Regions from separate parts of the Kitasatospora sp. NPDC041917 genome, predicted to be linked through region 1. Evidence: riboswitches for the same ligand, from Rfam matches in the RefSeq annotation. Region 1 holds a riboswitch; the other holds the start of a gene.
What was found. A riboswitch is a leader RNA that binds a small molecule or an ion and turns the genes downstream of it on or off. The one in region 1 is predicted to bind thiamine pyrophosphate.
Positions count from the first base shown of each region.

Region 2: it holds a riboswitch for thiamine pyrophosphate, as region 1 does, so the genes downstream of both, ACZ6EM_RS06415 (purine-cytosine permease family protein) here and thiO (glycine oxidase ThiO) in region 1, are expected to answer to the same signal.

Region 1 is NZ_JBVJBI010000017.1:181,157-189,298, forward strand. It holds gene thiE (thiamine phosphate synthase) at 1-561, opposite strand, end outside; gene ACZ6EM_RS22170 (Rv2175c family DNA-binding protein) at 561-926, opposite strand; gene ACZ6EM_RS22175 (NAD(P)/FAD-dependent oxidoreductase) at 969-2,177, opposite strand; TPP riboswitch at 2,261-2,373, shown strand; gene thiO (glycine oxidase ThiO) at 2,377-3,552, shown strand; gene thiS (sulfur carrier protein ThiS) at 3,549-3,773, shown strand; gene ACZ6EM_RS22190 (thiazole synthase) at 3,777-4,574, shown strand; gene pknB (Stk1 family PASTA domain-containing Ser/Thr kinase) at 4,655-6,442, shown strand; gene ACZ6EM_RS22200 (sulfite oxidase-like oxidoreductase) at 6,477-7,106, opposite strand; gene bfr (bacterioferritin) at 7,348-7,827, shown strand; gene ACZ6EM_RS22210 ((2Fe-2S)-binding protein) at 7,865-8,142, opposite strand, start outside.
Region 2 is NZ_JBVJBI010000004.1:149,044-157,185, forward strand. It holds gene ACZ6EM_RS06405 (ATP-binding protein) at 1-522, opposite strand, end outside; gene ACZ6EM_RS06410 (glycerophosphodiester phosphodiesterase) at 869-1,693, opposite strand; gene ACZ6EM_RS06415 (purine-cytosine permease family protein) at 1,834-3,252, opposite strand; TPP riboswitch at 3,245-3,389, opposite strand; gene ACZ6EM_RS06420 (S1C family serine protease) at 3,677-5,515, shown strand; tRNA gene ACZ6EM_RS06425 (tRNA-Ser) at 5,579-5,666, shown strand; gene ACZ6EM_RS06430 (MerR family transcriptional regulator) at 5,785-6,612, shown strand; gene ACZ6EM_RS06435 (MFS transporter) at 6,658-7,881, shown strand; gene ACZ6EM_RS06440 (FAD-binding oxidoreductase) at 8,008-8,142, shown strand, end outside.

The DNA of each region.
Region 1 (8,142 bases):
GGCACCGGCGGCCAGCACCTCGTCCAGGTGGCCGAGGTCGATCCCGCCGATCGCGAACCACGGCCGGTCGGTGTCCTGCTTCGCCGCGTACGAGACCAGGCCGAGGCCCGGGGCCGGGCGGCCCGGCTTGGTCGGGGTCGGCCAGACCGGGCCGGTGCAGAAGTAGTCCGTACCGGGTTCGGCGATCGCCGCGTCCACCTCGGACTCGGCGTGGCAGGAACGGCCGATCAGCACGTCCTCGCCGAGGATCGCCCGGGCGGCCTGCACCGGCAGGTCGTCCTGGCCGAGGTGCAGGACGTCCGGCCGGGCCGCGTGGGCGACGTCGGCACGGTCGTTGACGGCCAGCAGCTTGCCGTGCCGGCGGCAGGCGTCGGCGAAGACCTCCAGGGCCTCCAGCTCCTGCTTGGCCTCCAGGCCCTTGTCCCGCAACTGGACGATGTCCACCCCGCCCGCCAGCGCCGCGTCCAGGAACTCGGCGAGGTCGCCCTGCTCCCGGCGGGCGTCGGTGCACAGGTAGAGCCGGGCGTCGGCCAGCCGGGTACGCAGCGTGTCCGCCGCCATCAGATCAGCATCGCCTGGGCGCGGCGCTTCACCTCGGTGCCGCGGTTCTCCCGCAGCGCCTGGATCGGGCTACCGGGCAGCGACGGGTCCTCGGTGAAGAGCCACTCCAGGATCTCCACGTCGTTGTACCCGCAGTCCCGCAGGACGGTCAGGGTGCCGGACAGGTGCTTGACCAGGCCCGGGCCGTCGATGAACGCCGCCGGGACCTGCAGCGACTTGTTCGGCCCGCGCCGGACGGCGATCAGGCCGCCGTTCTTGACCAGGTCACGTACCTCGGTGACCCGGACCCCCCACTGCTCCGAGATGTCGGGCAGGTACATCCAGTCGGTGACCAGGGCTTCAATCTTGCTTTCGATCTCACTCACGCCACCAGACTGCCACCTCCGCGGCCCACCGCGCACCAGGCACTACCCCGCGACGGCCGACTTCAGCGGCACCGCCGGGTCGCCCGCCCGGGCCGGATCCAGGGCCGTACCGCGCTCGATCAGCCTCCGCCCCTGGGTGAGGTCGCGCGGCCGGTCCACGGCCAGCAGCGCGCTCGGCACGCCGTCGCGCAGCCAGAGCACCGACCAGTCGCCGTCCCTCGGGGAGCCGCGCCACAGCAGCTCGTCGCCCTCGGCGTGCCGGCCGGCGTACTGGACCATCCGGCCGAACTGCTCGGACCAGAAGTACGGCACCGGGTCGTAGGCCGGCGCGTCCGCGCCCAGGACGGCTGCGGCCACCGCCTCGCCGGACTGCAGGGCGTGGTCCCAGTGCTGGACGGCCAGCCGGGCCCCGGCCCGGGCCGAGGGGTAGCTGACGCAGTCGCCGGCCGCGAACACCCCGGGCACCGAGGTGCGCAGCCGCCCGTCCACCACGACGGCGCCGGCCGCGTCCAGCTCGACCCCGGATCCGGCCAGCCATCCGGTCGCGGGGCGGGCCCCGATGCCGACCACCACCTCGTCGGCGGGCAGGTGCGAGCCGTCCGCCAGCAGCACCGCGCCGGGCTGGACGGCGGCCACGCCGACCCCGCAGCGCAGGTCGACCCCGGCCCCGGCGTACCAGGCGGCCATCGCCGAGCCGACCTCGGTCGGCAGCGCGCCGGGCAGCGGCGCCGGGCCGGCCTCGACCACGGTCACCTCGCAGCCCGCCGCGCGGGCCGCGGTGGACACCTCGGCGCCGATCCAGCCCGCGCCGACCAGCACCAGCCGCAGCCCGGGGCGCAGCAGCGCGCGCAGCGCCAGGGCGTCGTCCAGGGTGTGCAGCAGGTGCGCGCGCTCGGCGCCGGGCAGGGCCCGCGGGACGGCGCCGGTGGCGATCACCAGCGAGCCGTACGGGAGGTCGCCGCCGTCGGTGTGCAGCACGCCGGGGGTCAGGCCGGTGGCCCGGCGGCCGGTGAGCAGCTCGATGCCGAGCGGCCCGTAGTCGATGTCCAGGGCGGTGGAGTCGGCCTTGCCGAGCAGCACGTCCTTGGAGAGCGGCGGCCGGTCGTACGGCGCGTGCGGCTCCTCGCCGACCAGCACGATCGGCCCCTGCCGGCCGCCCTGCCGCAGCTTGAGGGCGCACTGCGCCCCGGCCAGCCCGGCTCCGACGACGACCACCTGATCCGTTCCGCTCAGCTCTGCCACGCCCGTCACTGTACTCAGCGCGACGCGGCGGCCTGCGGGCCGTCCGCCCGCTGTACGGGCCTTCGGCCGGGCCGACCCCCGGCGTTAAGGTGGGGGCACCACACGGGAGCCCGGCGCACCGGGCTGAGAGGCGGGCTGGCACGGCCTGCGACCGTCCGAACCTGATCCGGGTCATACCGGCGAAGGGAGAAGAGCAGCTTTGTCACGCTTGCCATCAGGCGCCCACGCCGACGTGCTGGTGATCGGCGGGGGCGTCATCGGCCTCACCGTCGCCTGGCGCGCCGCGCAGCGCGGGCTGCGGAACGTGATCGTGGTCGACCCCTCCCCCGGCGGCGGGGCCGCCGGGGTCGCGGCCGGGATGCTCGCCCCGGTCACCGAGCTGCAGTACGGCGAGGAGCCGCTGCTCCGCCTCGGGATGGCCTCGAACGAGCGGTACGCGGCCTTCGCCGCCGAGCTCTCCGAGGCGAGCGGCGGCCGGGACACCGGCTACCGCCGCTGCGGCACCGTCGCCGTGGCGCTGGACTCCGACGACCGCGAGGAACTGCGCGAGCTGCACGCCTTCCACCAGCGGCTCGGTCTGGACTCGACCTGGCTGACCGGCCGGGAGGCCCGCAGGCTGGAGCCGATGCTCGCCCCCGGCGTGCGCGGCGGCCTGCACGTCGCGGACGACCACCAGGTGGACCCCCGGCGCCTGCTCACCGCCCTGGCCGCCGCCTGCGAGAACGCGAACGTCCTGCTGCACCGCGCCGAGGCCGTCGAGCTGCTGGTCGAGGGCGGCCGCGCGACCGGCGCCCGGCTCTCGACCGGGGAACGGGTGGGCGCCGGGCAGGTCGTCCTCGCCGCCGGCCCGCACAGCCACCGGCTGCCCGGCCTGCCCGACGGTGTGCTGCCCGCGATCCGCCCGGTGAAGGGGCAGGTGCTGCGGCTGCACGTCCCGGACGCCTACCGCCCGTTCCTGTCCCGCAACGTCCGCGCCGTCGTCCGCGGCCGGCACCTGTACCTGGTGCCCCGGGAGAACGGCGAGCTGGTGGTCGGCGCGACCACCGAGGAGCAGGGCTACGACACCACCGTCACCGCTGGCGGGGTGTACGAACTCCTGCGCGACGCCCACGAGTTGGTCCCGGGAATCACCGAACTCCCGCTGCTGGAGACCTCCGCCGGGCTGCGCCCCGGATCGCCGGACAACGCCCCGCTGCTCGGCCCGACGTCACTGCCCGGGCTGGTCGCCGCCACCGGCCACTACCGCAACGGCGTGCTGCTCACCCCGGTGACCGCCGACCTGGTCTCCGAGTACCTGGCCACCGGTGAAGTCCCCGAAACGGCAAGGCCGTTCACGCCCCTGCGCTTCTCCCCCGAACCCCCCGCTGCGAAGGCCTCCGCATGACCGAGATCGCCCCGAACGAGATCACCCTGACCGTCAACGGCGAGCCCCGCCGGGTGTCCGCCACGACCACCCTCGCCGAGGTGGTGGCCGCCGTCAGCGCCGCCAACACCGGTGTCGCCGCCGCGCTCAACGAGGCCGTGGTGCCCCGCGGTTCGTGGCCCGGGACGGCGCTGGCCGGCGGCGACCGGATCGAGATCCTCACCGCCGTGCAGGGAGGCTGAACCATGGCCGACGACCTTCTGACCATCGCCGGGACGGCCTTCTCCTCCCGGCTGATCATGGGCACCGGGGGCGCCCCCAGCCTGGAGGTCCTGGAGCGCGCGCTGCTCGCCTCCGGCACCGAGCTGACCACCGTCGCCATGCGCCGGGTCGACGCCACCACCCAGGGCTCCGTGCTCGACGTGCTGACCCGCAACGGCATCCGGGTGCTGCCCAACACGGCCGGCTGCTTCACCGCCGGCGAGGCCGTGCTGACCGCCCGACTGGCCCGCGAGGCGCTCGGCACCGACTGGGTCAAGCTGGAGGTGATCGCCGACGAGCGCACCCTGCTGCCCGACCCGATCGAGCTGCTGGACGCCGCCGAGACGCTGGTCGACGACGGCTTCACCGTCCTGCCGTACACCAACGACGACCCGGTGCTGGCCCGCAAGCTGGAGGACGTCGGCTGCGCGGCCATCATGCCGCTGGGCTCGCCGATCGGTTCGGGCCTGGGCATCCGCAACCCGCACAACTTCCAGCTGATCGTGGAGGGTGCGGGCGTCCCGGTGATCCTGGACGCGGGCGCCGGCACCGCCTCCGACGTGGCGCTGGCGATGGAGCTGGGCTGCGCCGCGGTGATGCTCGCCTCTGCGGTGACCAGGGCTCAGGACCCGGTGCTGATGGCCGAGGCGATGCGGCACGCCGCCGAGGCGGGCCGGCTCGCCCACCGGGCCGGCCGGATCCCGCGCCGCTTCCACGCCGAGGCCTCCTCCGCGATGGCCGGCCGGGCCGACCTGGACAGCCGCGAGCGCCCCGCGTTCTGAACCGTCGCGCATGTCACAAGCCGGTCCCGGAGGCGGTGTCCTCCGGGACCGGCCGTCCCGGGCGGCTCTAGACTCTCCGAGTGGACATGGCACTGCACGACCCCTTGATCGGCGCCCTGCTCGACAACCGGTACCGGGTCGAGCAGCGCGTCGCGACCGGCGGGATGTCCACCGTCTACAAGGGCACCGACACCCGTCTGGACCGCGTGGTCGCACTCAAGGTGATGCACCCTTCGCTGGCCGGCGACGCGGGTTTCACCGCCCGCTTCATCCGCGAGGCCAAGGCCGTCGCCAAGCTCACCCACCCCAACGTGGTCACCGTCTTCGACCAGGGCGCGGACGGCGGTCACGTCTTCCTCGCCATGGAGTACGTGCCCGGCCGCACCCTGCGCGACCTGCTGCGCGACCGCGGCGCGCTGTCCGTCCGGGCCGCTCTGGACGTGCTGGAGCCGGTACTGGCCGCGCTCGGCGCCGCCCACCGGGCCGGGCTGGTCCACCGCGACGTCAAGCCCGAGAACGTGCTGATCACCGACGGCGGCCTGGTCAAGGTCGCCGACTTCGGCCTGGTCCGGGTGCTCGGCACCGCCGACGGCGCGCCCACCTCGACCACCACCGCCACCGGCGGCACGGTCATGGGCACCGTCTCCTACCTGGCCCCCGAGCAGATCCTCCCGGACGCCCCGACCGACCAGCGGGTGGACGTCTACGCGGCCGGCATCCTGCTGTACGAGATGCTCACCGGCCGCCGCCCGCACACCGGCGACAATCCCGTCCAGGTCATGTACAAGCACCTGCACGAGGACGTCCCGGCCCCCTCCCTGGTCGCCCCCGCCATCGGCCCCGAACTGGACGCGATAGTGGCCGGCGCCTGCGCCCGGTCCGCCGACGCGCGCCCGTACGACGCGGTCGAGCTGCTCGCCGCCCTCCAGCGGGTGCGCCGCACCCTCACCCCGGCCGAGCTGGACGCCGAGCCGCCGGCCTCCACCCGGCCCGGCTCTCGCTACCCGACCACTGAGCCGACCTCGGTGGTCCAGCCGCTGCCGCGGCCCGCCGACGCCCCGCCGACCGAGCGCACCAGCGTGCTGGACATGCCGCCGGAGCTGATGGACGAGCTGCTCGCCGAGCCCCGCCCGTACGACGAGCCGACCCCGGTGCAGCGGCGCCGGCCGGCCACGCCGCGCCGCCGTCTCCCCCGTGGGCCGCTGATCTGGACGGCCGCGGTGGCCGCCCTGGTCCTGGCGATCGGCGGCGCCACCTACGGGATCTCCGAGGGGCTGTACGGCGCGGTGCCGGGCGTGCTCGGCAAGGACCGGGCCGAGGCGCAGCGGGTCCTGGACAAGGAGGGCCTGCACGGCAGGTTCGTCGAGGTGTTCAGCGAGTCCGTGCCGTCCGGGCAGGTGATCTCCGTGGATCCCGGGGTGGGTGCGCGCACCCGCAAGAGCGACAGCGTCACCGTCACCGTCTCCCGGGGCCCCAAACGGATCGCGGTGCCGGACCTCGCCGGCAAGAGCTCCGCCGACGCCGCCTCGGCCCTGGCCGGCGCCCAGCTGACCAGGGGCGGTGTGACCGAGACCTACGACGACACCGTGCCCGAGGGCTCGGTGATCAGCAGCTCGCCGGCGGCCGGGCAGCTGCTGCAGGAGAACTCCGCGGTCTCGCTGGTGGTCAGCAAGGGCATGGTGCCGGTCCCGAACGTCACGGGGATGGGCAAGGACGAGGCGCAGAAGGCGCTCCAGGCGGCGGGCTTCACCATGCAGACCAGCGGCTGGGACGTGTTCGGCGCGGTCACCTCCTCCGGCCAGAGCCCGGCGGCGGGCGAGCGGCGCCCGCAGCGCAGCGTGGTGACGGTCAAGTTCTCGCTGTTCTAGGGCGCGTCCGACCCGCCCGGCCGCCGCGAGGGGTTCAGCGCAGCGGCCCGTCGCCGGGCTCCTCCTGGTAGGAGTAGCGCTGCTCGCGCCAGGGGTCGGCGAGGTTGTGGTAGCCGCGCTCCTCCCAGAAGCCGCGCCGGTCGGCCCGCATGTACTCCACCGCGCGCACCCACTTGGGGCCCTTCCAGGCGTACAGCCGCGGCACCACCAGCCGCACCGGGAAGCCGTGCTCGGCGGTGAGCGCCTCGCCGTTGCGGTGGGTGGCGAGCAGGGTGCGGGGGTCGGCGAAGTCGGCCAGCCGCAGGTTGGCGCTGTAGCCGTACTCGGCCCAGACCATGACGTGGGTGACGCCCGGTGCCGGGGGCACCAGGTCGAGCACGGCGGCGGCCGACACGCCCGTCCATTCGTTGCCGAGCACCGAGAACTTGGTCACGCAGTGCATGTCCCCGACGACGGTGGTGCGCGGGAGGGCGCAGAAGGCCTCGAAGTCCCAGCTGTGCTTCTCCGCCGAGGCGGTGGCGCCGAACACCTGGAGGTCCCAGGTCAGGGGCTTGAAGCGGGGCACCGGCCCGTAGTGCAGGGCGGGCCAGCCGCGCTGCGCGCGCTGGCCCGGGGGGAGCCTCGGGTCAGACGGCGGAAGCGGTTCGTGTTTCGACTGACCCATGGATCCATGGTGACAGACGGCGGACGAGCCTCGGCGCGCGCCCCTTTGCGCGGATTCGCGCTCCGGCCCGTACAGAGCAACGGTCGAGCCCTCACCAGCACGTTCCGTGATGAATCGGATATTCCGCCACATCTCCTAGTGAGTGTGAACTTACTGGAATTTCCTCCCGAAGCGGTGCCAGGATGCGCAGCGCAGGACCCAGCACAGGACGCAGGACAGGACTCACGCAGGAGGCATCACCATGCAGGGCGATCCCGAGGTCATCGAGTTCCTCAACGAGCAGCTCACCGCCGAGCTGACCGCGATCAACCAGTACTTCCTGCATGCCAAGATGCAGGAGAACTTCGGCTGGACGAAGCTCGCCAAGTACACCCGGCACGAGTCCTTCGACGAGATGAAGCACGCCGAGACGCTCACCGACCGGATCCTGTTCCTGGATGGGCTGCCCAACTACCAGCGGCTGTTCCACGTCCGGATCGGCCAGACGGTCAAGGAGATGTTCGAGGCGGACCGCCAGGTCGAGGTCGAGGCGATCGACCGGCTCAAGCGCGGGATCGTGGTGATGCGGGCCAAGAACGACGTCACCTCGGCGAACATCTTCGAGGACATCCTGGCCGACGAGGAGCAGCACATCGACTACCTCGACACCCAGCTGGAGCTGCTGGACAAGCTCGGCGAGGCGCTCTACCTCGCTCAGGTCATCGAGCAGCCGGAGTCCTGAGGCGGTCCTCCCGGGCGGCCCGGACGGCCCGGGCCGTTCAGGCCGCCCGCAGTGGGACCACCGGTGCGGCCTTCGGGGCGGGGGCCGGGGCGGCCGGGGCCTCCGGGTCCGCGAGGCCGAGCTTCGCGGCCAGCCGGGCGGTCGGGCAGGGGCGGGCGCCGTGCTCGCCGAGCAGCGCCTGGATGCGGCGCACGCAGGACCCGCAGTCGGTGCCGGCCCGGCAGCCCTTCGCTATCTGGCGCGGGGTGCCGGCGCCGCCGTCGATCGCCTTCTTCACCTGGTCCTCGGTGACCGCATGGCACATGCACACGTACA
Region 2 (8,142 bases), on a different contig from region 1:
CAGCGCCGCCCAGACCGTGACCTCGCCGGGGGCGTCGCGCACGCCCCAGTCGCTGGCCAGCTGGTCGACGATGCTCAGGCCGCGGCCGCCGCGCGAGGTCAGCGAGGGACTCGCGGGCAGCGGCCGGGTGGCCGCCCCGCCGTCCGTGACCTCCAGGGTGAGCACCCCGTCGGCGTGCATCTGCCAGCGGACCAGCACGCCGCCGTCCGGCTCGTCCGAGCCCTCGGCGGACTCCCGGCCGCCCGGTGCGGCGCGCGTCCCGGACGGGACGCCGACCAGCACCTGCCCGAGCACCTCGGCCCGGCCGCTGCGGCCCAGGGCCGGCAGCGGGCCGAGCGGACGGGCGTATCGACAGGCGTTGCTCAACAGCTCGGAAAGGATCAGAACAGCATCATCGATGACCGGTTCCGGTATCTGCCGGTCACCCAGATCTCGACGCAGTCGGCGCCGTGCGACCCCGACACTCGCTGGGCCGTGCGGCACTGCCATGGTCGATGAAGTCGGCACTTCACGCGCCACCATCAACGCCACCCCCGGACCTCCTTCAGCGTATGCCGAGGGAGAGATGCCCCTTGGTAATGCGTCGGAAACGAGCACCGGACGATCCCGCGAGCCCATTTCGAGTGCGGCGACCGACGGTCGACATCAGGTCATTCCGTGCTCACCCTCTGTCGCCTGGATGCAAGAATTCCGGCAATTTCGCGCAAGGAAGGTTTGACTGCCGACCAGAGTGATCGGACCGGAGTGATCGGATCGGGGTGATCGGATCGGGTGATCGGATCGGGCCGACCGGACGCAAGTGACCTGACGGAGCGACCGGTTCGGGGCGACCGGATCGGGCGGGTGCGGCCCCGGACGCACCGGCGGATCACCGGCCGAGCTGCGCCAGCACCTCCGCGGGCCGGTTGGTGATGATCGCGGACACCCCGAGCTCCAGGCAGAGCTCGACGTCGGCCGGCTCGTCCACCGTCCACACGTGCACCTCGTGCCCCAGCTCGCGCAGCCTGGTCACCAGGTGCGGGCGGGCCCGCACCAGCTCGATGCCCGGGCCGGCGATCCGCGCCCCGCCCGGCAGCGGCGAACCCTCGCGCAGCCGGCCGAGCAGCGGCAGGGTCCGCTCGAACAGGAACACCCGCCGGTACTGCGGCGCGGCGGCGGCCACCCGGTTCAGCGCGATCGAGGAGAAGCTCATGATCCGGGCGGACGGGCGGTCGCCGCCCCGGGTCGCGCCGATCCCGAACCGCTCCAGCGTCCGCAGCAGCTCGGCCTCCACCCGGCCGCGGAAACGCACCGGGTGCTTGGTCTCGATCGCCAGGTCCACCGGGCGGCCGCACTCCACCACCAGCTCCAGCAGCCGCTCCAGCCGCAGCACGCCGCGCAGCTCCGGGTCGACGCTGGGGCGGCCGGTCTTCCAGGCGCCGAAGTCGTAGTCCTCCAGCTCGGCGAGGGTCATCGCCGAGACGGTGCCCCGGCCGTTGGAGACCCGGCCGATCCGGCGGTCGTGCACGCAGACCAGCGCGCCGTCGGCGGTGACCCGGACATCGCACTCCAGCGCGTCGGCGCCCTCGTCGAGCGCGCGCCGGTAGGCCGCGAGGGTGTGCTCGGGCAGGGCGTGGGAGGAACCGCGGTGGGCGATCACCTGGACGGACGGCACGGTGCGCGCCGCCGGCGAGGACAGGTCTGGGCTGGTCACAGGCCCAACGATAGGCGGCACAGGTGAAGCGCGGACAAAGACGGCCCCAACCTGTGGGGCCGTCTTCCTGCCCGCGGGGCCGTCCCGGCCGGGCCCGCGGGGCCGGGCCGCCCCCGCTTCGCCCGGTGCGGGCGGCCCGCTCAGTGCCGGTCGGCGCGGCGGGAGAGCGGGGTGAGCGCCCAGGTGACCAGGGCGGGCACCAGGAAGGCGAACAGCGAGGCGGAGGTCCACTCCTGCGGGGTGAAGTGCAGCGACTCCTGGGCCGAGGTCCAGAAGTCCGTCCACCAGCCGGCCACCTTGGTCGGCGCGATGAACTGGTAGACCGCGAAGCCCAGGGCCCACGGCAGCAGCATCGGCCAGCGGGACGGCGCGTCGGCGGAGAGGTTCCAGCCGCGCCGCCCGGCGCCGAGGAAGTAGTCCACCACGAGCACCGCCAGCAGCGGCACGAACACCGAGCCGATCAGCCCGAGGAAGCCGTAGTAGGTGTCGGTGAACTCGTCGATCCGCAGCGCCAGCACGGTGGTCAGCGCGCCGATCGTGCCGGAGAGCACCCGGCGGTCCACCTTCGGCAGCAGGTTCTGCACCGACATCGCCGTCGAGTACACGTTGGCGAAGGACTGGTCCGTCTCGCGCAGCACCAGCACCAGCAGGAACAGCCAGCCGGCCCAGACCCCGAGGAAGGAGTCGAAGATCCGGTTCGGATCGCCGTCCGACTGCAGCAGCGCCATCAGGCCGAGCACGTAGCACCAGACCTGGGCGATCGTGTAGCCGGAGAAGCTGCCCCAGAACGCCGAGCGCGGGGTGCGCGAGTGCCGGGTGTAGTCGGCGGCCAGCGGGACGAAGGAGACCGACACCGCGATCATCGCGTCGGTGGCGCCCAGGAAGCCGTGCCAGTTGCCCGCCCCCGGGTCCGGCACGCCCTGGCGGCCCAGCTGGACGGTGAAGTACACCATCGCCACCGCGACCGCCCCGGCCACGAAGCGGCGCAGCACCGCGATCGAGCCCAGCGGCCAGATGGTCAGCGCCGTGGTCAGCGCGCCCGCGAGCAGGACGAACAGCCAGCGGTAGCCGGTGGTGTGCGCGACGGTCTGCGCGCCCGCCGAGATGGTCAGCAGCTCGAACACGCCCCAGCCGATGCACTGCACGATGTTCAGCACCGTCGGCAGGTACGACAGCCGGGTGCCGAACAGCCCGCGCAGGTTCGCCATCGCGGGGGCGCCGGTGCGGGCGCCGATCAGCGAGGCCACGCCGAGCATCGCGGTGCCGACCGCCGTACCGACCGTGATCGCGGTCACCGCGGCGACCAGCGACAGCTCGCTGCCGGGGGCGCCGAGCACGGTGGCGGCGGTGGAGAAGCCGATCAGGCTGACGCCCAGGTTCATCCAGAGCGCGAAGTGGTCCCGGAAGCGCAGCGTGCGCGGCGGCTCGGTGTCCAGCACCAGGGGCGCTTCGACGTGCTCGGGGCGCTCCAGGACGGCGGTCGCGCCCGCGGCGGAGGCGTCCGCACCGGGGGCGGGAACGTTCGCGCCCGAAGAAGAGGATGGCGAAGCAGGCGGCATGGCCGATACTCCCTACGCCGGCATTACCCGGACAGGTTCCGGCGGTCAGCGCCCCCTCGACCGTCCGTCACTCGTGTGGCGTACGGTCGACATGCGCACTCTCAGCCTGGTGGGTCCAAGCTCCCGCGTGTCAGTTTGGAGCGACAGGCTAACCGGCACGGGGGCGAACGCCCAAGGCCGAGGGTGTGCGGTCCGCATCGCGGGACGCCCGGCGGGGGAGGGGAGCCTCGGCCGTCGGTGCCGGTGCCGGCGTGGGTGCCGGCGTGGGTGCCGGTGTCGGAGCCGGTGTTCGGTGCCGGCGTCGGGTGTCGGCGTCTGCGTCGGCTAAGGATTCTTATGAGTTCTTCAGAGGGGTCCTTACGGCAATCGAATCGACAGTGCGAAAAACTATGGTCCTTGGTTCTGCCAGCTATGGAGGTCGTCCGTGAGCACCGAGCGCGAGGTTGGGCCCGCCGGGCCGCAGGGGGAGCAGCCCGCCGGGCAGGGGGCGGCCGAGTCCGCTTCCGAAGGCCCCGCTCAGGGCGGGCACCAGCCGACCATGGCCTTCCGGCGGGTGCCCGAGCCGGAGTCGGGCGCCGTCGAGGCCGCCCCCGTCGAGGCGGCACCGCCCGTCGACGCCGTCGCGGCCGAGGGTGTCCCGGCCGAGGGCGGGCACAAGCCCACCGTCGCCTTCACCAAGGTGCCCGCACCGGAGGCCCCCGCGGCCCCTGCGGCGCCCGCCGCCGAGCAGCCGGCCGTCGACCCGGTCACCGGCTACATCGACGCGCCGCCGCCGGTCCTGCCGCCCGCCCCGCAGGCTCCGGTGGCCCCGCTCGCCGCGCCCGCCCCGGCCGCGGCCCCCGCCGCCCCGGCGCTGCCGCCGGCCGACAACCCGTACGCCACCCCGACCCACGGCGTCCCGGCCCCCGTCGCGCACGAGGGCTACGGCGCCGCTCCGGCCGCCCCCGTCGCGCACGAGGGCTACGGCGCCGCCCCCGCCGCGCACGGCCACCACCCCTTCGGGGCCGGTCAGCCGCTCGGCGGCTGGGGCCCCACCCACGACTCCACCTCCGGCGGCGCGGGCTACCCCGGCGGCCCGGCGGGCCCGCTCGGCTACCCGGCGGACCACCCCGGCGGTCCGGTCGGCCCCGGCGGCCCGCGCAAGAAGCGCGGCGGCCTGGTCGCCCTGATCGCGGCCGTCGCGCTGGTCGCCGGTGTGGCCGGCGGCGTGCTCGGTGTGACCGTCACCGACAATGCCGACAAGCGCAGCTCCGCGAACGACCACCGCAGCACCACCGTGCAGGCCAGCGACACCCAGAAGAACGAGCCCGCCCCCGGCTCGATCGCCGCCATCGCGCAGAAGGCGCTGCCCAGCGTCGTCACCATCAAGGCGCAGGGCAACGGCGAGTCGGGCACCGGCACCGGCTTCGTCTTCGACACCGAGGGCCACATCCTCACCAACAACCACGTGGTCGCGCCGACCCTCAACGGCGGCAAACTGACCGTCAAGTTCGCCGACGGTAGCTCCTACAGCGCCTCCGTGCTGGGCCACGCCGAGGGCTACGACGTCGCCGTGGTCAAGATCGACAACCCGCCGAAGAGCAAGTTGACCCCGCTGCCGCTGGCCGACTCCGACAAGGTCAACGTCGGTGACGCCACCGTCGCGATCGGTGCGCCGTACGGCCTGGAGTCCACCGTCACCAGCGGCATCATCAGCGCCAAGGACCGCCCGGTGGCCTCCGGCGACGACACCGGCTCGCAGGCCTCGTACATGAACGCCCTGCAGACCGACGCCTCGATCAACCCCGGCAACTCCGGCGGCCCGCTGCTCGACTCCGGTGGCGCGGTGATCGGCATCAACTCGGCGATCCAGTCCAACGCCTCCGCCAACGGCCGGGCCGGCAGCATCGGCCTGGGCTTCGCCATCCCGATCAACCAGGCCAAGTGGGTCGCGGACACCCTGATCAAGACCGGCAAGCCGGTCTACGCCAAGCTCGACGTGCTGCGCAACGACGACTACAAGGGCGACGGCGCGCAGATCCAGACCAAGGACATCCAGGGCCAGCCGGCCGTCACCCCCGGCGGCGCGGCCGACAAGGCCGGCCTCAAGCCGGGCGACGTCATCACCAAGCTCGGCGGCGTGCCGATCGACAACGGCCCGGCCCTGGTCAGCCGGATCTGGACGCACAAGCCCGGCGAGACCGTCGACGTCGAGTACACCCGCAACGGCCAGACCTTCAACACCAAGGTCACCCTCGGTCAGCGCGAGGGCGACCAGTCGTGACCCCCGCCCGCACCGAAACGTGTGCGCCGAACCCCGCCGGACCCGTTAGGCTGACCTCCGCCTGGAGAGCTGCCCGAGCGGCCTAAGGGAACAGTCTTGAAAACTGTCGTGGCGTGACCCGTCACCGTGGGTTCGAATCCCACGCTCTCCGCTGGTAGGAGAACCACCTGCTCAGGGCGGGTGCCGAGTTCGCTCGGCACCCGCCCTCGGTGTTTCCCGGACGGCCGGGTTGACCCTGACACGGTGGCAGGGGATGGAGTGGGCGCATCATGTTGAACATCGGAGACTTCGCCAGCCACGGCCGGGTGTCGGTACGGATGCTGCGCCACTACGACGCGATCGGGCTGCTGCGGCCCGCCCGGGTGGACCCGATCAGCGGGTACCGCTCCTACGAGGCGTCCCAACTGGCCCGGCTCAACCGGGTGATCGCGCTCAAGGAGCTCGGCTTCACCCTGCAGCAGGTGCGCGCCGTCCTGGACGAGCAGGTGGACGCGGCCGAACTGCGCGGCATGCTGCGGCTGCGGCGGGCCCAGCTCGCCGAGGCGATCGCCGCCGACGAGCTGCGGCTGGCCCGGGTGGAGGCGAGGCTCCGGACGATCGAGAGCGAGGGGACCATGTCCGCACACGATGTCGTGGTGAAGCGGGTGCCGTCCGTCCGGGTGGCCCAACTGGCCGGTGCGGCCACGAGTTACGAGCCGGAGGACATCGGCCCGGTGATCGGGCCGCTGTTCGCCGAACTGTGCCGGAGGCTGGCCGCGGCCGGGGTCGAGGCGGCCGGCCCGTCCGTCGCCCGCTACCAGGACGCGCCGGAGGGCAACGGCTCGGTGCTGGTCCTGGTGGCCGTCCCGGTGGGCCCGTCGGTGCGGCCGGGTGAGCACGACTTCGAGGTGCTCGACCTGCCGCCGATCGAGGAGGCGGCGACGATCGTGCACCGCGGCCCGATGGACGACGTGCTGGGCACCGGCCAGGAACTGGCCCGCTTCATCGAGGAGAACGGCTACCGCTCGGCCGGCTACGCCCGGGAGCTGTACCTGGAGTGCCCGGAGGACCGGGCCGGGTGGGTCACCGAGCTGCAGGAGCCGGTGGTCCGGCGGTAGCCGCGCTTGCCCTCGACCGGGTCGAGGGCCCTAGCGTCGCCCGGCATGACCACTGCCACTGCCACTGCCACTGCCACTGTCGCTCCGCGGGCCGCGCTGCCGCGGAGGTACCTGCTCTGGCTGGCCGGTGTCCAGGCCGGACTGCTGGGTGACGCCGCGCTGTACTTCGCCCTCGGCTGGGCCGCCTCCGCGCACGGCGGCGGCGCGGCCGGGCTGGTCCTGACGGCGATCACGGTGCCGCGCACCGCGCTGGTCCTGCTGGGCGGCGCGGTCGCGGACCGCTTCGGCGCCCGGCGGGTGATGCTCGCCGGGGACACGGTGATGCTGGTCGCGACCGGTGTGCTGGCCCTGGTGGCGGCCTCCTGGGGGACGCCGCTGTGGCTGCTGGTCGCGGCGGCGGCCGTGATCGGGACGGTCGACGCCTTCCACCTCCCGGCCGGCGGTTCGATGCCCCGCCGGCTGGTGCCCGCGGACCGGCTGCCCCGGGCGCTCGCCCTGCGGCAGGCCGGCGGGCAGAGCGCCGTCCTGCTCGGCGCACCGCTGGGCGGCCTGCTGGTCGCGGCCGGCGGGCTGTCCGGCGCGGCGCTGGCGGACGCGGCGAGTTTCGGGGTCGTGCTGCTGGTTCTGCTGCGGGTGCGGCCCCCGGAGGACGGGCCGTCCGGTCCGCGGGCGGGACTGCTCCGCGAGGCGGCGTCCGGCGTCCGGCTCGCCGTGGCCGACCCGCTGCTGCGGGCCGCCCTGCTGGTCACCGGCGCTGCGGCCGGGGCGCTGCTGCCGGTGGTGTCACTGCTCGGTCCGCTGCTCGCCCGGGCGCACGGCTGGGCGGCCGGGACGGCGGGACTGGTGGGCGGCGGCCAGGCGGCCGGGGTGCTGGCGGTGGCCGGCCTGATCGCCCGGCGGGGCACCTTGCCCCGGGCGGGGGTGGGGGCGGCGGCCGGGCTCTGCGCGGCCTCGGTGGGGATCGCGCTGCTGGCGTCGGCCGCGGGGCCGGTGGCGGCGGTGGCCGGCAGCGCGGTGGCGGGCCTCGGCTCGGGGCTGTTCGCCTGCCACCTCGGCCCACTCGTGCTGACCGGCGCGCCGCCGACCCATCTCTCCCGGGTCCAGGCACTGCTGACGCTCGTGCAGAGCCTGGCACTGGTGCTCTCGAACTCCCTGTTGGGCCTGCTCGCGGACGCGGCGGGCGCGGCCCTGCCCACCCTGCTCTGCGCCCTGGCCACCGCCGCCGCCGGGCTCACCGCCCTGGCCACCCCGGCCCTCCGCCGGGCCTGAGTCACCCCGTGTTCCCCTGTCCGTTCGTCTCCTGTTCCCCAACCGCCCCGCGGCCCACTTGCCCGGCCCCGGTCGTCCGGGCAGAGTGCGGAGGTGGAGGCGGGCGGGCGGCGAGTGGAGGCGGCGATGAGTGATCTGACGGACCGACTGGCGCAGGGCCTCCCGGCGGGGGCCGTCGTGGTGGACCCGGACGTGACCGCCGCGTACCGCCACGACATGGCGGGTTTCTGCGCGGCCGGGCAGCCCGCGGTGGTGGTGTTC